4 regions of the Nocardia sp. NBC_01377 genome follow, and region 1 is predicted to be linked to each of the others. Evidence: riboswitches for the same ligand, from Rfam matches in the RefSeq annotation. Region 1 holds a riboswitch; each other region holds the start of a gene.
What was found. A riboswitch is a leader RNA that binds a small molecule or an ion and turns the genes downstream of it on or off. The one in region 1 is predicted to bind S-adenosylmethionine.

Region 2: another riboswitch for S-adenosylmethionine. It lies ahead of OG225_RS39685 (bifunctional o-acetylhomoserine/o-acetylserine sulfhydrylase); the one in region 1 lies ahead of OG225_RS36500 (aminotransferase class V-fold PLP-dependent enzyme).
Region 3: another riboswitch for S-adenosylmethionine. It lies ahead of OG225_RS32135 (rhodanese-like domain-containing protein); the one in region 1 lies ahead of OG225_RS36500 (aminotransferase class V-fold PLP-dependent enzyme).
Region 4: another riboswitch for S-adenosylmethionine. It lies ahead of OG225_RS03695 (amino acid ABC transporter permease); the one in region 1 lies ahead of OG225_RS36500 (aminotransferase class V-fold PLP-dependent enzyme).

Annotation. Positions count from the first base shown of each region.
Region 1 is NZ_CP109566.1:7,938,425-7,943,857, reverse strand. Features, by position in the region: gene OG225_RS36520 (crotonase/enoyl-CoA hydratase family protein) at 1-1, opposite strand, end outside; gene OG225_RS36515 (2-oxo-4-hydroxy-4-carboxy-5-ureidoimidazoline decarboxylase) at 219-539, shown strand; gene OG225_RS36510 (YbaK/EbsC family protein) at 601-1,077, shown strand; gene OG225_RS36505 (flavin reductase family protein) at 1,260-1,727, shown strand; gene OG225_RS36500 (aminotransferase class V-fold PLP-dependent enzyme) at 1,758-3,077, opposite strand; SAM riboswitch class IV at 3,125-3,237, opposite strand; gene OG225_RS36495 (DHA2 family efflux MFS transporter permease subunit) at 3,271-4,695, opposite strand; gene OG225_RS36490 (MarR family winged helix-turn-helix transcriptional regulator) at 4,794-5,249, shown strand; gene OG225_RS36485 (Pls/PosA family non-ribosomal peptide synthetase) at 5,416-5,433, shown strand, end outside.
Region 2 is NZ_CP109566.1:8,693,405-8,698,837, forward strand. Features, by position in the region: gene OG225_RS39680 (homoserine O-acetyltransferase) at 1-1,027, opposite strand, end outside; gene OG225_RS39685 (bifunctional o-acetylhomoserine/o-acetylserine sulfhydrylase) at 1,024-2,349, opposite strand; SAM riboswitch class IV at 2,439-2,549, opposite strand; gene OG225_RS39690 (TetR/AcrR family transcriptional regulator) at 2,602-3,315, opposite strand; gene OG225_RS39695 (MFS transporter) at 3,464-4,957, shown strand; gene OG225_RS39700 (NADP-dependent isocitrate dehydrogenase) at 5,309-5,433, shown strand, end outside.
Region 3 is NZ_CP109566.1:6,958,113-6,963,545, forward strand. Features, by position in the region: gene OG225_RS32120 (HAD-IIA family hydrolase) at 36-794, opposite strand; gene fgd (glucose-6-phosphate dehydrogenase (coenzyme-F420)) at 1,051-2,061, shown strand; gene OG225_RS32130 (O-succinylhomoserine sulfhydrylase) at 2,129-3,343, opposite strand; gene OG225_RS32135 (rhodanese-like domain-containing protein) at 3,340-3,756, opposite strand; SAM riboswitch class IV at 3,772-3,887, opposite strand; gene OG225_RS32140 (hypothetical protein) at 3,964-4,425, opposite strand; gene OG225_RS32145 (FAD-dependent oxidoreductase) at 4,800-5,433, shown strand, end outside.
Region 4 is NZ_CP109566.1:785,438-790,870, reverse strand. Features, by position in the region: gene OG225_RS03705 (glycosyltransferase) at 1-1,027, shown strand, start outside; gene OG225_RS03700 (hypothetical protein) at 1,205-1,891, opposite strand; SAM riboswitch class I at 2,187-2,282, shown strand; gene OG225_RS03695 (amino acid ABC transporter permease) at 2,463-3,482, shown strand; gene OG225_RS03690 (amino acid ABC transporter ATP-binding protein) at 3,479-4,264, shown strand; gene OG225_RS03685 (ABC transporter substrate-binding protein) at 4,298-5,257, shown strand; gene OG225_RS03680 (GNAT family N-acetyltransferase) at 5,254-5,433, shown strand, end outside.

The DNA.
Region 1 (5,433 bases):
TTTGTACAGCGTATCGACAACGCGGGCACCTGCGTCCGCTGATCCCCGGATATCGTCATCGACAGCCCCGCCGACCACCGCGTTCCGGTTTTCGCAGGCGGAAGCGGTCGCGCCCGGTAAATGCTGTGCTAAATCGATGTGCACCGGTGGTTCCTCCGCAGTTTCGCCCCGCATCATGAACGAGTCGGCAAACCTCTCAATTCGGTTCGGAGATCACAATGCTGATGCACCGAGGAATCGGCTTGGACCGCTTCAATTCCCTGCCGCGCACGCGTGCCGTGCACGCCATGTACACCTGCTGCGGCAATGTCACCTGGGCGACCCTGATAGTGGCCGCGCGCCCCTTCGCGGATCACGACGCACTACTGAACGCGGCCGATCTCGAGCTACTCCAGCTCTCGCAAGCCGATCTGGATCGCGCGCTCGCCGCGGTCGGCCACGAACACCTCGGCGCACATACGGTCACCGAACTGACGAAGGTCACCAGGGACCGGATCGAACGCATGCTGGGGCCGGAGGAAGGCTATCCCGAGTACTGAACCGACACCGACCTGGCCACTTCGCCCGGCGTACCCTCCGCAATCGCCTTACCCTGGTGCCATGCGCAGGTCGTCGTTACCCCCGGTCGCATGCCGGGTCTCGGACACGCTGATCGCGCGCGGACATCACGGTGTCATCGTCAGCAGACCCGAACCGGCGGCCACGGCCGCCGAGGCGGCGCGCTCGCTCGGTGTCGATGTGGGCGCGATCACCAAATCCCTGGTCTTCCTGCTGGACGACGATCCGGTGTTGCTCCTGGTATCCGGTGCGCACCAGGTCGACCTCCAGCACACCGGGCAGCGCCTGGAAGGCACGCTGACCACGGCCCCGGCCGAGATGGTGCGCGAGGTCACCGGGCAGCCGATCGGCGGCGTCGCCCCGGTCGGTCATCCCACCAACCTGCCCACCTGGGTCGACAACGCGCTGTCCGGTCACCGGGAAGTGTGGGCCGCGGGCGGTCATCCGAACACGTTGTTCCGCACATCGTTCCGTGAACTCGTGCGGATCACCGCGGGCCTGCCGATCGACGTCGACTGATCCGGCGCGTGCTCGTCGGGCACTCCCGTGACATATCGAACAGTGGCCGAAGCCCGCGCGGACGTCCGCGATCGGTCGCGCGGGCGTAACTTCGACATGTGACCGAAGTACCACCGCCGGGCGCCGGAATCCAGATACCCGACGATCTGAGCGGCATCACCGCCGAGCAGTATCGGGCCTCGATGCGCCACTACCCGGCGGGCGTCACGGTGGTCACCCTGAATTCCGAGCGCGGCCCGATCGGTTTCACCGCGACCTCGTTCGCCTCGCTCTCGCTGGAGCCCCCGCTCGTCTCCTTCAATATCGCCCACACCTCGTCCAGCTTGGACGCCATGCTCGGCGCGGATTCGGTGGTCATCCATTTCCTCGGCGAACACCAGCACCACCTCGCCCAGCGTTTCTCCCGCACCGCCGACGAGCGTTTCTCCGACCGCTCCCTGTGGACGCCCCTCGACACCGGCGAGCCGGTCCTGCACGGCACCCCCATCTGGGTCCGCGCCACCGTCCACCACCGAATTCCCATCGGTGACCACACTTTCGTCGTCGGCCTGGTCACCCGCGTGCACGACAACACCGACGAGACACCCGCGGCGGCCCCGCTGCTGTACTACCAGGGCCGCTACCACCGCCCCACCTCGCTGGACCGATAGGTTTCGCAGCGGATCACGCCGCGCGCGGGTTCAGCCGAGGGCGCAGGGGGAGGTGCCGATCGGGTCGGTGGCGGCGAAGGGGCGGGTTTCGGGGGTGGGGTTCCAGTGCGCGCCGGTTCGGGCGTAATCCCAGCCCGTGCCCCTGTCGACGAGCGTGGCGACGGCCTCGATGAGTCGCTCGACATCCGCCGAGCTGGTGCCGAGGCCGACGCTGGCGCGCAACGCGCCGTCGAGACCGAGGCGGGCGAGCAGCGGGTGGGCGCAGAAGCGGCCGTCGCGGACGCCGATCCCGTGTTCGGCGGAGAGGTAGGCGGCGACGTGGCCGGGTTCGTAACCGTCGAGGGTGAAGGCGACGATGCCGACCGAATCGGGGCTGTCGGACCACAGGCGCAGCAGTTCTACGCCGGGCACCGCGGACAGGCCCTCGCGCAGCCGCTCGGCGAGACGATGTTCGTGATCGGCGAGGGTTTCGGCGTCGACATCGCACAGCGCCTCGCAGGCGGCGGCGATAGCCGCCGCGCCGAGCACATTAGGCGAACCCGCCTCGTGACGCTGCGGTGCGGGAGCCCATTCCGTCGAATCCACAGCCACCTCGCGCACCGCGCCGCCGCCCGCGAGATACGGCTCGGCGGCGTCGAGCCAGTCGCGACGGCCGACGAGAACGCCCGTGCCGAACGGCGCGTAGAGCTTGTGACCGGAGCAGGCCAGGTAATCGACTCCGCTGTCGCGCAGACTGATCCGACGGTGCGGGGCCAGCTGCGCCGCGTCGACCAGGATGCGCGCGCCACATCGGTGGGCCACCTCGGCGAGCCGCTCGATCGGCAGCACTTCACCGGTGACGTTCGAGGCTCCGGTGACGGCGAGCAACGCGGCGGGCCTGGCACACAATTCGGCGACGAGCAGCGCGATGGTCTCCTCGACGGTGTCGGCGGCCCGGACCACGCGACGTCCGTTCCTGGTCCACGGCAGGAAGTTGGCGTGATGTTCGGTATCGAGCACGACGGTCTCGCCCGGCACGCATCCGGCCAGCAGGTTGAGCGAATCGGTGGTGTTGCGGGTGAAGACCACGACCTGGTCTTCCTCGGCATCGAAGAACCGGCTCACCGATCCGCGCGCCGATTCGTAGCATTCGGTGGAGATCCGGGAAGCGTAACCCGCGCCCCGGTGCACACTGGCGTAGTACGGCAGCAACTGCTGCACCCGATCGGTGACCCGGGCCAGCGCGGGGGCGCTCGCCGCGTAGTCGAAATTCGCGTAGGTGGTGGTTCCGCCCTGGACGAGCGGCACCTGGAGATCGTCGCCGGACACCCGCGCGAGCGGGGCACAGGTCTGGTTCGCCACAGAAGTCATCACAAAATCCCATCGGCCGAGGGGACTCGCGATCAGGAGATCGTTCGAGTCCGCGCTTGCCGCGCCCGGTCGGGCGCGGCCCGGTCGTCACCCGGAGCACCCCACCGCGGAGGAGGGTTGCCGACCAGCTAGCCGGGGCTTGACGCTGGTACTCATGACCTGAATCGAGGTTGGCAGAAGCATCACCGCCCTGTCAACCGCGACATTCCGACGACTCTTCGCGCCACAACACCAACGAGGTGACGAAGGACACGACCGCGGCGAGCGTGAGACACAGGAACGCCCGCTGGAAACCCACCTCGACGCCGTTGCCCGCGACCGTCGCCCGGTACAGCACCACCGCGAGCAGAGCGGCGCCGATGGATCCGCCCATGCGCTGGAGGATGTTCACCACCGAGGCCGCGTCCGGCAGCTGTTCGGCCCGCACCGCGGCGTAGGCCGAGGCGACGATCGGCACCCCGGTCAGCCCGGTCGCGATCCCTCGGAACAGTAGAAGCACTTGGATGACAACGGGATTCATCGAGGCGTCGCCGAATACGAAGGGCAGCGACACCGCGACGAGTACCAGTCCGCCGACCGCCGCGACGGCACCGCCGCCGTACCGATCGGTGAGGCGACCGCCGATCGGTAGGATGACGACACCGCCGATCCCGAACGACAGCAGCAACAGACCGGTCGCCACCAGCCCCTTCTCGTGCAGATTCTGAAAATACAACGGCAGCAACAGCATCGACCCGAACAGCGACATCCCGCCGAAGAAGTGGGCGACGGTGGCCGCCGCGAAAACCGGACTGCGGAACATCGTGATGTCGAGGAGACTCGCCTGCCGCGCACGCACCGCGCGCAGCACGAAACCGCCGAGCGCGAGCGCTCCCACCACCAGGGAAACCCACACCGTAGGCGCGGAAAGTCCACCGCGACCGCCGAATTCGCTCAATCCGTAGACGAGCGCCGAGAGCCCGAGCGCGATCAGCGCGAATCCGGCGATATCGAAACTCGCCGTCACGTCCGACGCCGGCACACGGGGCAGCGAGCGCCGTGCCAGCACGAAGGCCACCACGCCGAACGGAATATTGATCAGGAACAGCCACTGCCAGTCCAGATGCGCCAGCATCAACCCGCCGACGGTCGGGCCGATCGCGGGAGCCGAGACCACCGCGATACCGACGACGCTCATCACCCTGCCGAGCCGATGCGGACCGGCCACCCGCCCGATCATCGCCTGACCGGCGGGCACCAGCAAACCGGCCGCCAACCCCTGACCGATTCGCAGGGCGATGAGCCAGCCCATACTCGGCGCGAGCGCGCACAGCCCCGACATCACGGTGAACGCGATCAGCGCGCCCATCCACAGCCGGTCCATCGCGACGCGGCGGCCGAGCCACCCGCACAGCGGAAGCGTGACCGCGAGCGCGAGCAGATATCCGCTGGCGATCCATTGCGCGCTGTCGAGCGTCGCGCCCAGATCCGTGGCGATGGTGTCGAGCCCGATATTGACCAGTGACGTGTCCAACATGCTCATGACCGCACCGAAGACGACGACGCCCGCGACCCGCCACACGCTCGCGGGAATGGGTTCGAGCACGGGAGCGACGGCGGCGGTTCGAGTATCCGACATGGATCCTCCGTTATCGATCGATATCCGAGATCTGTAGATCACTGAGATTGTTGAGATTATCAACAGTTTGTCGAATCAACAATGGATACAATTTCCGGATGTCAGACGACCCGTCGCATCCGCCCGGCCTGCTCCGGTTCCCGACCTATGCCCTCGGCAAGCTGCACAAGGCCGTGCACGCGGAGATGGGCATGTCGTTGCGCGAGCATTGGGTGCTGGTCTACCTGGAGGAATACGCCGAACTGTCCCAACAGCAGGTCTCGACCGCGCTCGGCATCGACCGCAGCGAGGTCGTCCGATTGATCGACGGACTCGAACGCGACGGCCTGGTCGTTCGCACCCGCGACGCCGCTGACCGGCGCAAATACCGACTGACGGTCACCAAGGCCGGGCGGGCCGAACGCCGTCGCACCGACGACATGATCGAGGCCGCCGCCAAGCGCGTACTACGTCGACTCGACGACGACGAGCAACGCACACTGCACCGCCTCGCCCTCAAAGCGCTCGGTGAGGACCCGTCGCTGAGCGACCGAAACCGGCATTCCGCCCGGTAGACCCGCTGGGACGCGGCGAGAACCACCGTGTCCGGGCGCACGAACCAGGCGATACCCCGAGTACCGTAGATACTCGGTCACCGTGGCGTTTGCCCTCTGGTAACCCTCTTGTGAAACAACCAAGGGTGAAGAGCTAGGCAGGTCGATGAGAGGTGGTCAGGACGTCATGCTGCAGCCGCAGGTC
Region 2 (5,433 bases), 750 kb from region 1:
GTTCGGCCAATTCCTGTTGGGTCCGCAGCGGATAGAGCCGATCGGAGTCGACGCCGCCCACCACGCACGGCACCGGGGTCGATGCCAGTGCGGCGGCGACACCGCCGCGTCCACGGCCGACGTCGTGCCGGTTCATCGCCTCGGTCAGCAACACGTAGGTGGCGGGATCGAAACGGCTACAGAGTTTTTCGGCCTGATGTTCCAGGTAGCTCTGCACCGCGTAACGGCCGCCGCGCCACGGATCCTCGTCGCCCTGGGCGTGATTCTCGAAGCGGTGATCCAATTCGCCTTCGGTCCGGTAGGTCAGGTGCGCGATCCGGCGCGCGATACCCATTCCGGCCGTCGGGGCGCGGCCGGTGCCGTGGTAATCGCCGCCCTGCCAGTCCGGATCGGAGGTGATGGCGGCGATCTGGGTGGCCTGGGTGCCGATCTGGTCGGCGGTGGCGCGTGCGCCGACCGCGAGCACCAGGGCCGCCGCCACCCGCGCGGGGGCGGTGATCATCCATTCCAGCACCCGCATACCGCCCATCGACCCGCCGACCACCGCGGCGAGCCGGTCGATGCCGAGCAGATCGGCGAGCGCGATCTCCGCGTTCACCTGATCGCGGATGGAGATCTCCGGAAACCGCGCGCCCCACGGTTTCCCGTCGGGCGCGAGCGACGCGGGCCCGGTGCTGCCCTTGCAGCCGCCGAGCACGTTCGTCGCGATCACACACCATTCGTCGGTGTCGATCGGCGCACCGGGGCCGACCATGCCGTCCCACCAGCCGGGCTGCGAATGCAGCCCGTCGGGCGCGCCGACCACGTGCGAATCACCGGTCAGCGCGTGTTCGACCAGGACGACATTGTCCAGCGCGGGAGACAGTTCGCCCCAGCGCTGCACCGCGAGACCCACATCGGGGACGACGGCGCCGTTCTCCAGCCGGACATCCCCGATGGTGATCACGCCGAGCCGCCCGTCCGGCGGTGGCAGCAATGTCGTACCGGTCACTGGACGGGCGGTGCTCGGCTCGGTGCTCACGGTCACGTCGCCGCCGCGAAACCGGCGCGTAGGTCGGCGAGGATGTCCTCGATGCCCTCGATGCCGACGGCGAGGCGCACCAGGCCGGGCGTCACGCCCGCGGCCGACTGCTCCTCGGGTGTCAGCTGTGAATGTGTGGTCGAGGCCGGGTGGATCACCAGCGACCGCACGTCGCCGATATTGGCGACGTGGCTGTGCAGGGTCAGCGCGTCCACGAATTTCTTGCCCGCGTCGATACCGCCGCGCAGGTCGAAGGCGATGATCGCGCCCGCGCCCTTGGGGGCGAGTGCGGCGGCGCGCTGGTACCACGGCGAGGTGGGCAGACCCGCGTAGAAGACGGCTTCGACGTCCTCGTGGTTCGCGAGGAATTCGGCGACGGCCTTCGCGTTGGAGACGTGCCGCTCGATCCGCAGGCTCAGTGTCTCCAGACCCTGGGCGATCAGGAAGGCGTTGAACGGCGAGATCGCGGCGCCGAGATCGCGCAGCAACTGCACGCGCGCCTTGAGCGCGTAGGCGGGAGCGCCGAGATCGGCGAAGACCGCGCCGTGGTAGCTCGGGTCCGGCGTGGTGAAACCGGGGTAGCGCGACGCGCCGTCGGCGTCGGCCACCGTCCAGTCGAAGGTGCCGCCGTCCACGATGACGCCGCCGATGGCCGTGCCGTGTCCGCCGAGGTATTTCGTCGCCGAGTGTACGACGATGTCGGCGCCGTGGACCAGCGGCTGGATCAGGTACGGGGTGGCGACGGTGTTGTCGACGATCAGCGGGATGCCTGCCGCGTGCGCCACATCGGCGACCCCGCGGATGTCGAAGATGGCGCTACTCGGGTTGGCGATGGTCTCGCCGAAGAAGGCTTTGGTATTGGGCCGGATGGCGGCGCGCCACTGTTCGGGATCGTCCTGATCGTCGACGAAGGAGACCTCGATGCCGAGTTTGGGCAGCGAGTAGTGGAACAGGTTGTAGGTGCCGCCGTAGAGTTGCGGGCTGGAGACGATGTGATCACCGGCCGAGGCCAGGTTGAGGATCGCGTAGGTCTCGGCCGCCTGCCCCGAGGCGACGAGCAGCGCGGCCACTCCGCCCTCCAGCGCGGCGATGCGCTGTTCCACCACGTCCTGGGTGGGATTCATGATGCGCGTGTAGATGTTGCCCGGTTCGGCCAGCCCGAACAGCGCCGCGGCGTGATCGGTGTCGCGGAAGGCGTACGAGGTGGTCTGGTAGATCGGCAGTGCCCGTGCACCGGTGGCCTGATCGGGGGACTGGCCCGCGTGGATCTGTTTGGTCTCGAAGGACCAGGCGGCCGGATCGATCGGGGACGTCGTTGGATCGCTCATATCGTTCTCCAAATGAGGGGTTGTTCGCCGGACGAACGGGTTATCGCAACGCGGGCGACGGACAACAACACATTTCGGGATCCTCCTGAACAGCGCGCTTGCTCCCGGCCTTCGGGAGCCCGGTCATCACCCGGAGCACCCCACCGCAGCTGGAGGGTTGCCGACCAGCGAGCCGGGGCTTGACGCTGGCACTCATGACCTGAGAAACATGGTAACCGGACGGTGCGAAACGCCCGAATTCCGTTGGAAATATCACGCGGATTCGAGCGGGCGCGACTGCGAGCAGATGCGCTGGAGCTCGTTGTACGCGGTGAGTACCGCGGCGCGAGCGGCGCGGGCGGCGGTCTGCGGGTCGCTGTTGACGACCAGCTCCTCGGAATCGGCCATCGCGATATGGCACAGCATCTGCCAGGTGGCCACCACCAGGCGCACGCGCAGGGCGCCGGGGGCGTCGCCGGTGCGTTCGGCCAGGCATCGGGTGATCGCGGTGGTCTTGGTCTCGCCGAATTCCAGAGCGCGGGCGTTGACCGCGGGGCTGTTGCGCGCGATGCGCTGCATTTGCTGGAACTGCCGGAACGAGGTGACGTCCCCGCCGTTGGCGGCGCTGTCGATGATCGCCAGGTAGGCGTTGCACAGCGCGCGCAGATCGCTGTCGGCCCGCGGCTGCTGACGCAGGGCGATGGCGACGCCTTCGCCGAAATCGGAGACCGGGCCGAGGATGATGTCCTCTTTGGTCTCGAAATACCTGTTCACGGTGCGTGGTGACACGTCGGCGGCGTGCGCGATCTGCTCCACGGTGGTCGCCTCGAAGCCCTGGCTGTCGCACAGGTTCAGGGCGACTTCGATGATGCGCGCGCGGGTCTGGATCTTCTTGCGCTCGCGCAGGCTGGGGCCGCAGCGTCCCCGAGCCGAGCCGGTGGCGCGGGCATCGGCGGCCACGTCGATCGGCGCTGGTGAGTCGAGCATTTCCGCATTCTATCCCACGACTGTTACTGTTTGGCAGCCATAGGCAAATGTCTGATTGCGACATTTTTCTCTTGACGCCAAATGTCTGATGGTGACAGGATTAGCCGACTTGATCCGAAAGTCCTGTACTTCGAACGAGGAGACCGAGATGACCGACACCGCATCGGCGGCCGACGCACCGGGGAAACGGGGGAGTTCCGCACGTTGGCTCGCTCTCGCCGTCATCGCGCTGGCACAGCTCATGGTGGTTCTCGACGCCACTATCGTGACCATCGCACTGCCATTCGCACAACGTGATCTCGAGATCAGTCAGGGCAACACCCAGTGGGTGATGACCGCCTACACGCTGATCTTCGGCGGTTTGCTGCTGCTCGGCGGCCGCATGGCGGACTACCTGGGCCGCCGCAACATCTTCATCGCGGGCCTGATCGGCTTCGCCGCCGCGTCGGCGCTGGCCGGACTCGCGCAGAACGGGGCCCAGCTGTTCGTGGGCCGCGGCCTGCAGGGCGCCTTCGCCGCACTGCTCGCACCCGCCGCGCTGTCGCTGGTCTCGGTGACGTTCACCGAGGCGAAGGAGCGCGCGACGGCCTTCTCGATCTTCGCGGGCATCTCCGCCGCGGGCGCCGCCATCGGCTTGCTCGCCGGTGGCGCGCTCACCGAATACGCCTCGTGGCGCTGGACCCTGCTGGTGAACGCCCCGATCGCGATCATCGCGCTGATCGGCGCGCTCACCTTCGTCCTCAAGGACGTCCCCGCGCCGCGCACCGGCGGTTACGACGTGCCGGGCGCCGTCTCGGTGACGTTCGGTCTGGTCGCGATCGTCTATGGCTTCAGTCGCGCCGCCGAGGACGGCTGGACCGCGGGCAGCACGCTGGGTCTGCTCGCCGTCGGCGTCGTCCTGCTCGCGGTCTTCGTCGGGGTCGAGCGGCGCTCGGCGAATCCGCTGCTGCCGTTGCGTATTCCGGGTGAGATCAACCGGGGTGGCGCGCTGATCGTGGCGCTGCTGGTTCCGATCGCGATGTTCGCGATGTTCCTGTTCCTCAGCTTCTACTTCCAGAACACGCTGGGATACACGCCGCTGAAGGCGGGTGTGGCCTTCCTGCCCTTCCCGATCGGCATCGCCATCTCCGCGGGTATCACCAGCACCCTGCTGCCCAAGCTCGGCCCGCGTCCGCTGATGTTGGCGGGCGCCGTGCTCGGCACGATCGGTCTGCTCTGGCTGGCCCAGCTCGGCTTCGGCGACGGCTACGCGTTCAGCGTGCTGCCCGCGCAGTCGCTGATCGCGCTCGGCATGGGCCCGCTGTTCGTCGGCATGCAAGCCGTGGCCCTGCATCAGGTGGACGAGCAGGACTCCGGTGTCGCCAGTGCGCTGCTGAACGCGGCGCAGCAGGTCGGCGGCGCGGTGGGTACCGCGCTGCTCACCACGATCTCCGTGCAGGTCGCCAAGGATTACGTGATCGACAATCCCACCGTGTCCGATCTCGCCGCGCGCGCTTCGATCCACAGCTACGACGTCGCGTTCTACGTGGGCGCGGGCTTCTTCCTGGCCGCGATCCCGGTGATCGCGCTGATGATCCGGGACAAGCCGGAGAATCTGATCGAGGGAGCCGAGGACGACGTCAAGGTGCCGATGGCGGTCTGAGGAAACGAATCCGATCGTGGGTCCGCGTGCCGGTTGCGGTGCGCGGACCCACGTCGGTTCGGCAGGTAGGCGCATTATGCGTGACCTGCGCCGATATGCTCCCGATCACCTGATACCTACCTGCGGGTAACAACTAACACCGTTACCCGGGTACGCTGCGAGGTTACGCACAGTGGTACCTCCCCGCGCGGTGAGCACATCACCAGCAGTACGCTTGTCTTGTTTTGCACCACACGTCCCGCCGACAAGACGGGACATATACGTTGTCTGTTGGAACAGCTGGGGTCCGCTCACAAGCGTGTTCACCTGGCCGTGCAATGAGGGCACCATCCTAGGAGGACACGAAGATCCATGTCCAAGATCAAGGTTGAAGGCACCGTCGTAGAACTCGACGGAGACGAGATGACCCGGATCATCTGGCAGTTCATCAAGGACAAGCTGGTCCATCCCTATCTCGACGTGAACCTCGAGTACTA
Region 3 (5,433 bases), 980 kb from region 1:
ACCTTCCGCGCGTGCGGTTCGCCGGGACCCCGGGTTCAGTCGCCGAAAGGTCGCGAGGTGCGTCCGACGAGATCGGCGACCGAATCGATGACCGCCGTCGGCCGGTACGGATATTGCTCGACCGAATTCCGCGTCGAGATACCGGTGGTCACCAGGATCGTGCGCATACCCGCCTCGAGACCGGAGACGACATCGGTATCCATCCTGTCCCCGATCATCACGGTGGATTGCGAATGCGCGCCGATGCGCCGCAATGCCGAGCGCATCATGAGCGGATTCGGTTTACCGACGTAGTAGGGGTCCTTGCCGGTGGCGCGGGTGATGAGCGCGGCGACCGAACCGGTCGCGGGAAGCAATCCGTCGCGTGAGGGTCCGGTCGCGTCCGGATTGGTGGCGATGAATCGAGCGCCGCGTTCGACCAGCCGAATGGCGGTGGTGATCGCTTCGAACGAATAGGTGCGGGTCTCACCGAGCACCACGTAATCCGGGTCGCTATCGGTCAGCACATAGCCGATCTCGTGCAGTGCCGTGGTGAGACCGGATTCCCCGACCACGTACGCGGTGCCGTTCGGGCGCTGGTCGTCGAGGAATGTCGCGGTCGCCAGCGCCGAGGTCCAAATCGCGTCCTCGGGGATGTCGAGACCGCTGTGACGCAGCCTGGCCTGCAGATCACGCGGGGTGCGAATCGAATTGTTGGTCAGGACCAGGAACGGGATCTGTTTGTCACGCAGTTCGGCGAGGAAATCGTCGGCGCCGGGGACGAGGTGATCCTCGTGGACCAGCACCCCGTCCATATCGGTGAGGTAGGACAGGATCGGCTCGTCGTCTGGAGTCACGAGTCAATTATCGGCTACCCGCGCCGGGAGCGCCCGGACACGGCGCGGCGGGCCGTCGGACGCGCCCCTGCACAACGTCGCGAATCGGGCTGGCTATGGTCGAATCAGCCGTACGCCGCACGCGGCGCTGGTGCGGGAAACACCCGCGTGCGGCCGACCGGTGTCGGAAATACCCGCACCGGATGCGTGGCAGCGAAGCGAAGGAGTGACGCACATGAGTGGTCTCAAACTCGGATACAAGGCGTCGGCGGAACAATTCGGACCGCGTGAACTGGTCGAGATCGCGGTGCTCGCCGAGGAACACGGACTCGACAGCGCGACGGTGAGCGATCATTTCCAGCCGTGGCGGCACAAGGGCGGACATGCCCCGTTCTCGCTGGCATGGATGGCCGCGGTGGGTGAGCGCACCCGGCGCATCCAGCTGGGCACCTCGGTGCTGACCCCGACCTTCCGCTACAACCCCGCGGTGATCGCCCAGGCCTTCGCGACCATGGGCTGCCTGTACCCGGACCGCGTGATGCTCGGCGTCGGCACCGGTGAGGCGCTCAACGAGATCGCGACCGGCTACACCGGCGAATGGCCGGAGTTCAAGGAGCGGTTCGCCCGGCTACGCGAATCCGTCGACCTGATGCGCGCCCTGTGGACCGGGGAGCGCACCGATTTCGAGGGCCAGTACTACAAGACCGTCGGCGCTTCCATCTACGACGTGCCCAAGGGCGGTATCCCCGTCTACATCGCCGCGGGCGGCCCGCTGGTCGCCCGGTACGCCGGTCGCGCGGGCGACGGTTTCATCTGCACCTCGGGCAAGGGTATGGACCTCTACACCGAGAAGCTGATGCCCGCCGTCGCCGAGGGCGCGGGCAAGGCCGGGCGCTCGGTCGACGATATCGACCGGATGATCGAGATCAAGATCTCCTACGACACCGATCCCGAACTGGCGCTGGAGAACACCCGTTTCTGGGCGCCGCTGTCGCTGACCGCCGAACAGAAGCACAGCATCACCGACCCGATCGAGATGGAAACCGCCGCCGACGCGCTGCCGATCGAACAGATCGCCAAGCGCTGGATCGTCGCCAGCGACCCCGACGAGGCCGTCGCCCAGATCAAGCCGTACCTGGACGCCGGGCTCAACCACCTGGTCTTCCACGCCCCCGGCCACGATCAGCGCCGGTTCCTCGAACTGTTCGAACGCGATCTCGGCCCCCGCCTGCGCGCACTCGCCTGATCGATGAACGCGAAGAACCCCGTCCCGGGTCGTCGGGACGGGGTTCTTTCGTCTGTCGCGTCGAATCTCAGCGCAGCGCGCGCTCGAGGTCTCCGAGCAGGTCGTCCACATCCTCCAGGCCGACCGAGATGCGGACGACCCCATCGGACAGGCCGATGGTGGCGCGTCCCTCGGGCCCCATGGCGCGGTGCGTCGTGGTGGCCGGATGGGTGATGAGCGACTTGGAATCGCCGAGGTTGTTCGAGATATCGACGATCCGCAGCCGGTTCAGCACTTCGAAGGCCCGTTTCTTCGCCTCGTTCGCGGGCGCGTCGAGTTCGAAGGTGACCACGGTGCCGCCGCCGCTCATCTGGCTGGTCGCCAGCGCGTGCTGCGGATGCGATTCCAGATAGGGGTAGCGCACCCAGCTCACCGAATCGTTGCCCTCGAGGAAGCGCGCGATCCTCAGCGCCGATTCGGTGGAATGCCGCACCCGCAGCGGCATCGTCTCGAGCCCCTTGAGCAGCGTCCACGCGTTGAACGGGCTCAGCGCCGGACCGGTGTGACGCATCAGGTTCTTCACCGGACCGTCGATGTAGTCCTGCGGGCCGAGGATCGCGCCGCCGAGCACCCGGCCCTGACCGTCGATATGTTTGGTGCCCGAATAGACGAGGACGTCGGCGCCGAGGTCGAATCCGCGCTGGAGCAGCGGGGTGGCGAAGACGTTGTCCAGCACCACCTTCGCGCCCGCCGCGTGGGCGAGTTCACTGACCTTGCGCACATCGACCAGGGTCTGCATGGGATTGGCCGGGGTCTCGAAGAACACAGCCTGCGTCGGCACCGAAAGCGCCTGTTCCCACTGGTCCAGATCCTCGCCGTCGACGAAGACGGTTTCGATGCCCCAGCGCGGCAGGATCTCGTTGCACACCACGAAACAGGAGCCGAAGAGGCTGCGCGCCGCCACCAGTCGATCGCCCGCGCTCAAAAGCGCTCCGAGCGAGGTGAATACGGCCGACATTCCACTCGCCGTGGCGAAACAGGCTTCCGCGCCGTCGAGCAGACGCATCCGCTCCTCGAACATGGCGACCGTCGGGTTGCCGTAGCGGGAGTAGACGAAATGTTCGACGTCGCCGGTGAACGCGGCCTCGGCCGCCTCGGCGCTCTCGTAGACGAAACCGGAGGTCAGGTACAGCGCCTCGGAGGTCTCCTCGAAACCGGAGCGGCGCAGCCCGCCGCGCACACCGAGGGTCGCCGGACCGACATCGTCGGGCAGCGGCTTGTCGAACGCGCCGCCGGTGATCACGACTGCCGCCAGGGCAGACCCGTGGCACGCCAGCCCTGGCCGCCGCGGTGGCCGGAGTTGTCGAGGCCGCCCTCGAATCCGTCCAGCACGTTGTAGGACGGGCCGATGCCGAGCTGGGTCGCCAGATTCGCGGCATGCGCCGAACGCTGACCGGAGCGACACAGGAAGACCACGGGTGCTTCCGGATCGCGCGTCTCGAGGGCCTTGCCGAGCTGGTCGGCGAATTCGGTGTTGCGGGCGCCGTTGCTGTCGACCCATTCGATCAGCACCGTCGGCCGATCGATCGAGCTGGTGTCGGGCACGCCGACGAAACGCCATTCCGCGTCGGTGCGCACATCGACCAGGACGGCCTTGGGATGCTCCTGGAGTATTTCCCACGCCTGCTGCGGGGTGATGTCTCCGGCATAACTCATGTCGATCCTCCTGTGAATCCGCACTTGCCACACCCGTTTTCGGTGCGCGGCCGGGTCGTCACCCGGAGCACCCCACCGCGGAGGAGGGTTGCCGACCAGCAAGCCGGGGCTTGACGCTGGTTCTCATGACCTGAACTGAGATTGCCCGTCCGACGGCCGACATGTCAAACATTCATATGCGACACGCGGTCAGTTCGTCGGCGCCGGTCAACCACAGACCACCCACCTGTCGCCCGCCCGGAGAAAGTTCCAGGTCTCGGTGCTCACGCGGCCGTCGACCCGCACGGTGACGGCGGCCTTGCCCCGGTCACCGTTGACCCGCTGCTCCGCGACTTTCGGTATCTCGATCGAACTTCCGGACGATCCGCCCCCGGCGAACTGTCCTGCCAACGGCGACTTGCCCTCGTCGAATCCGTCGCACGCGACACCTGGCGGCGGCACCGCATCGGTCGAGTTGCGGGCGCTCGCGTAGTTCTGCGCGGCCGCCGCGATCCGGTCGGCCTCTGTGACATTTTTCTCAGCGGGCGAGAACACCCCGCCCGCCACGATCGCGACCAGCACGATCGCCGCGAAGACGGCGGCCGCGATGAACGGGGCCATCGTGCGTTTGTCGGTCTGATCGACCACGATCGCTTCGTCGTCCTCGGGGGCGGGGCGCTGCTCGGTCATCCCTCGATGATCCCTGGTCGGCGCGGGAATCCGACGTCCACCCCCGCCGCGCCCGTCCGGTCCGGCCGTGTGCCGTGGCGAAGCGGCGTCGGTAGGCTGGTATCACGGGTCGTTCGTGATCGCCGTGAGGTACGGCATCCATCCAGTTCACGACACCCTGATAGGTCGTATGACATGCCACCGATAGAATCGCGGGACTGCGGCCTGCTGTCATAGCCATATGACAGCTCACCGTCGTAGCGACCTGGGCAACGTGCGGGCACGTGCCGGCAGCGCCAGCGTCACGCATCGTGAGGTGCGACCGAACGACGCGTGAACTTAGCCTAAGCTAAGACCAACGCCATTAATTTCGAACATAAGGGTGCGCGGAAGAGATGACCGAACAGAGTGCAGCAGCGAGCGGTGATGCTCAGGCGGCCCGTCCGCTCCGCATCGCCATTGTCGGCGCGGGACCGGCGGGCATCTATGCCGCCGACGCGTTGATGAAGTCCGACGCCGACGTCAGCATCGACCTGTACGAGCGCATGCCCGCGCCGTTCGGGCTGATCCGCTACGGCGTCGCGCCCGACCACCCGCGCATCAAAGGCATCATCACCGCCCTGCACAAGGTGCTCGACAAAGAGCAGGTCCGCCTGCTCGGCAATATCGACTACGGCACCGACATCACCCTCGACGACCTACGCCGTTTCTACGACGCGGTCATCTTCTCCACCGGCGCGAACGCCGACCGCGCCCTCGACATCCCCGGCATCGATCTCGACGGCTCCTTCGGCGCCGCCGACTTCGTCTCCTGGTACGACGGGCACCCCGACGTGCCGCGCACCTGGCCGCTGGACGCGGAGAAGGTCGCGGTCCTCGGCGTCGGCAACGTCGCGCTCGACGTGGCGCGCGTGCTGGCCAAGACCGGTGACGAACTGCTGCCCACCGAGATCCCGCCGAACGTCTACGAGGGCCTGAAGGGCAACAAGGCGCTCGAGGTGCACGTCTTCGGTCGCCGCGGCCCGGCCC
Region 4 (5,433 bases), 1.7 Mb from region 1:
CGAGCCGATCACCGTCTGCGTGCCCGCGCGCGACGAGGCGCACCGGTTGCCGGAACTCATCGCAGATCTGCGCGCGCAGTCGGGTGCGCCGCGCCTACAGGTGCTCGTACTCGACGACGCGTCCACCGACGGCACCGCCGAGGCGGCGGAGAAGGCCATCGACGGCGACCCGCGTTTCCTGGTGATCCGCTCGCGGGACGAACCCGAGCCGGGGTGGACCGGCAAGGCCGCGGCCTGCGCCCGACTGGCCGAGGCGGCGGATACGGCCGTGCTCGTCTTCCTCGACGCCGATGTGCGGTTGGCGCCCGGCGCGATCGCGGCGGCGGTGGCCGAATTGCGCAGGGGACCCGCGGCATTGGTCTCGGTCTGGCCGCGCCAGGACGCCGGGTCGGTCGCCGAGGCGGTGGCGCAGCCGTTGCTGTGCTGGTCGTGGGCGTCGACCTTGCCCGTCGCGGTGGCGAATCGGAGCCTGTGGCCGTCGACGGCGGTCGCCTGCGGGCAGTTCCTGGTCTTCGACGCCGCCGCCTATCGCGCGGTCGGCGGGCACGCGACGGTGGCGGGGGCGGCGACCGAGGATCTCGATATCGCCCGCGCGGTGCGGCGCAGCGGCAGGCAGACCGTGCTCGTCGTCGCGGGTAGGCTGGCCCGGACCAGGATGTACCGGGGCGCGGTCGAACTCGACGCCGGGTACACCCGGTGGCTGTGGTCGGCCTACGGCGGCTCGCGTCCGGCGAGCGCGGCGGTCGGCGCGGTCGCCCTGCTCGGATACGTGGTCGCGCCGATCGCGGCTGTGGCGGGGCGTGGACGCGCCCGCCGCGCCGGAATCGTCGGTTACGTCGCCGCCGTCACCGGTCGACTCCTGGCCCGATCGATCGAATCCGGCGCGACGCCGAGCCGCGCCGATGTCGTTGCGGCACTGGCGCATCCCGTCTCGGTTCTCGCCTACACGACCCTGTCGATCAGATCGCATCGCGCGCACCGCCGGGACACGCTCACCTGGAAGGGCCGCTCCCTGCCCCGCCGGTGACCGTTCGGCCGGTTCGGCGCGACCTCGTCGACGCGGCGCCGCCGTACGGACCGACCCCTCCGCGCGGCGGCCGGGAGTATGTGGACGTGTACGCCGACGGGCCTCGAGAAGGATGTGCCCTCGGGTACCAGCCCCGAGGTGACCCTAGCGACCACCGATGGAGGACCCGGCGAATCGTCAGGCGACGGTGGTCATGCCGACGGTCGGCAGGAAGAAACAGGACTGCTTACCGTTCTGGACCGTGCCGAAGACCGCGGCCAGGACGGTGCCCTTACCGGTGTCGACGGGAACCGCACGGACACCGCCGACCGGGAGAGCGGAGAGGAAGAAGTCCTGGACGGCCTTCTCGGCCAGCGGACGGACCTCGGCGGGTACTTCCGGCGGGATCATGGCGACCAGGATGTTCCCGATCGGTCCCATCGCCGCCGACCCGGTGCGGCCGTTGCTGACATTGAGCCACACCACGCGCATCCCGGTGTCGGACGGTGTGTCGGACACGACGCCCAGGGGCACGAAGGTGAACATGGTCTGGCCCGCTTCGACGGCGGTCATGTCGAGGCCGGGGATGGCGACCGTGGTCTTGGGCCACGGTCCCGGCACCGCGCCCGCTACCGCGGGGACGAGTCCGAAGGTCGACGCGTTGTTGCAGAACGCCGCGGCCGTGGGGTAGAGGAACGGCTCCATGCCGAACTTCTTCAGCGCGTCGATATTGGCCTGGTAGGCGCCGAGTAGATCACCGGGTCCGGCAATCGGCGCGGGCGTGACGGTGTCGGCGGTCGGGGCGCCCACCGCGTTGCCCGGTAGACCCCACGCCAGTGCGACAGCACCGGTCGCGACAGCGGCAAACGTGGTGAGACGGCGCATTACGGTCACAACAGACCTCCTCATCGTCGGCACGATCGAGAAGGAGGGTACTCCCGCAAACCTGTTCAACAGCGTTTATCGGGTCGGGCAATCTTTCGGCGCGTCGCGAGGACGCGACGGACGCGGGGCGGCTCGGCGCAGGGCTGTCCGATCGACGGGGGTAATTGTCGTCGGCGAGGACGGTCGCCGGAAGGACTGTGCTCACCATGATTTGTACCCTTGCGAAGCACTTGCCCGTCTTCGCATGATGTTTCGGCTCGACACGTGTTCCCGCGGCATCCGTGCCACGGGGATCTCACCATCCAGAGCGACCGAGAGACCTGGCTCACCGACGTCGCAGCAACCCCCCGGCGACGTCGGGTGCGGGTGCTTCCGCCGGGAACGATGGAGGACCGAAGTGACTATCCACCGCAGTGGCCACCGTTGGGGCCGTCGCCATGTCGACCAGTGCCGTGTCACCTCCACCGGCTGTCGCGGCTGACCGCCGCCAGATCGTGCGCCCGACACTGGCCGGGTGCGGCGACCGCTGCCCGACCGGGGCGGTCGCGTCCGATGCTCGTAAGGACTCGCCATGAGTGCGCCGCCCGCCTCCGACGCCACCGCCCCACCGGGCGAATCCGGTGCAGCCACCCCCGATACGTCGACCGAACACCTCGTTGCCGCGCCCGCGTCCTCGGACGCGCCCCGCGTCGCGAAGGCGCGACACCCGTGGCGCTGGGTCGCCGGCGCGGCGGCACTCGTCGTCGTAGCGCAGTTCGCGCACGGGTTGGCCACCAATCCGGGCTGGGACTGGGGGACGTTCGCGCAGTACGTCACCGCGAAATCGGTGCTGTCGGCGCTGAAGCTGACCCTCGAGTTGACATTGTGGGGCACCGCGCTCGGATTCCTGCTCGGTACCGCGCTGGCCGTGGCCCGACTGTCGAACAATCCGGTGCTGCGGGTGATCTCGTGGGTCTACATCTGGGCGTTCCGCTCCATCCCGCTGATCGTGCAACTGCTGTTCTGGTTCAACATCGCCTACCTGTACCGCACGATGTCGATCGGAATTCCGTTCGGGCCCGCCTTCTTCAGTTTCGACGTCAACGGTGTCATCAGCGGGTTCACCGCGGCGGTGATCGGATTGGCGCTGCATCAGGCGGCGTACTCGGCCGAGATCATCCGGGCCGGATTCATCTCGGTGGACCCGGCTCAGTTGGAAGCCTCGGCGGCGCTGGGCATCCCGCGTTGGCGGCAGTTTCGCACGGTGGTGGTGCCGCAGGCCATGCGCTCGATCCTGCCGAACGCGAGCAACGAGGTGATCAGCCTGTTCAAGGGCACCTCGATCGTGTCGGTGATGGCGATCGCGGAACTCTTCTACCAGGTGCAGGTGATCTACGGCCGCAACGGCCGGGTCGTGCCGCTGCTGATGGTGGCCACCGTCTGGTACATCGTGCTGACCACGGCGCTCTCGATCGTCCAGTTCTACATCGAACGCCACTACGCCAAGGGCGCGCAGCGGACCACACCGCCGACCCCGATACAGCGGTTGCGCGCGAAATTCCGCGAGATCGCCGCCATCGATGTCGCCTCCCCGCGCGGAGCGACCCGATGAGCGCGGCCGGACGGGTCGAGACCGCGGTCGCCGTGGAGGTGCGCGGCGTGCGCAAGGCCTACGGAACCAGCGAAGTGCTGCGCGGCATCGATCTGACGGTGCGCGCGGGCGAGGTCGTCGCGGTGATCGGGCCGTCGGGTTCAGGCAAGTCGACGTTGCTGCGCGTGGTCAATCACCTCGAACCGCTGGACTCGGGCACCGTGCACATCGACGGTGAACTGATCGGATACCGCCTGCGCCGCAATGTGCTGTATCCGCTGCCGGATCGCGAGGTGCGTCGACAGCGTTCCCGCATCGGTTTCGTATTCCAGCAGTTCAACCTCTTCCCGCATCTGACGGCACTGGAGAACGTGACGCTGGCGCCGCTGTCCGCGCAGCGCCGCCCGCGCGCCGAGGTGGAACGCGAGGCGCGGGAACTGCTCGACCGGGTCGGTATCGGCGAGTTCGCCGACGCGTATCCGCGCCGACTCTCGGGCGGCCAGCAGCAGCGGGTGGCCATCGCGCGGGCGCTGGCGCTGCGGCCCCGGGTCATCCTCTTCGACGAACCGACCTCGGCCCTCGATCCGGAACTGGTCGGCGAGGTGCTCGACGTGATCCGCGATCTCGCCGACGGCGGCACCGCGCTGGTGATCGTCACCCACGAGATCGGCTTCGCCCGCGAGGTCGCCGACACCGTGTTGTTCCTCGACGCGGGCGTGATCGTCGAGCAGGGACCGCCCGCCTCGGTACTCGACAATCCCGAACATCCCCGCACCAGGGCTTTCCTGTCCAGGGTCCGCTGAGCCATGAAATCCCCGACGACGAACAGGTATTCGATGAAGTTCACCGCCCTGGTCTCCGTGGCGGCCGCCGTGGCGCTGCTCGCCACCGGCTGCGGCACCGACCCCGACGCGGACCAGACCGTCCAGGGAACCGGATCGGTCACCTTCGACCTCAGTCCCGCGCAATCAGGCCGGGTACGCACCGACAAGGTGGACGCCCTCGCCGCCCAGGTACCGCAGGCGATCCGCGACCGCGGCACCCTGATCGTCACCGGCTCGTCGGGAGCCGCGCCGCCGCTGCGCTTCTACGCCAGCGACGACAAGACCACCGTCGGCTCCGAGGTCGATTTCGCCTCGCTGGTCGCCGATGTCCTCGGATTGGAACTCGAGGTGCAGGTGGCGGATTGGTCGCAGAACTTCGTGCGGGTCGACTCCGGCGCGGTCGACGCGTTCATCTCCAACGTCACGGTGACCGAGGAGCGCAAGGAGAAGTACGACTTCGCCACCTACCGCACCGACAATGTCGCCCTCGAGGTGCCGTTGAACGGCACGATCGACTACAAGGACCGTAAGAGCCTGGCGGGCAAGCGGATCGGGGTCGGCAGCGGCACCAATCAGGAGCAGCTGCTGGTCAAGTGGAGCGAGCAGAACCGCGCCGACGGCCTGGCGCCCATCGATATCGCCTACTTCCAGCAGGCCACCGACTACTACCTGGCCCTGGCCTCCGGTCGGCTCGACGGCTACATCGGCCCGAACCCGTCCGCGATCTACCACGCCGCCACGGCGAAGCAGACGAAGATCGTGGCCACCTTCTCCGGTGCGGGCGAGGCGTTGCAAGGCGAGATCGGCGTGCTGACCAAGAAGGGCAACGGCCTGATCACCCCCATCCACCAGGCCCTCGAACATCTCATCGCGAACGGCTCCTACCAGAAGGTCATCGACCGCTGGGGGCTGAACACCGAAGCGCTCACCGATTCGCGGATCAATCCGCCCGGCCTGCCGAAGAAGGGGTGAGCGCGGTGGCCCCACGTTTCCCCGACAACGGATTGCGGGTGCACCGCGTCGCCCAATCCGATCCGCTCGCCGCCCCGCTGCTGGCGGAGTTGGCGGTCGAGTACAGCACCCGCTACGGCAGATCCCCCGGCCAGGTGCACGCCTCGCTGGTGGAGTATCCGGCGGACGAGTTCGCG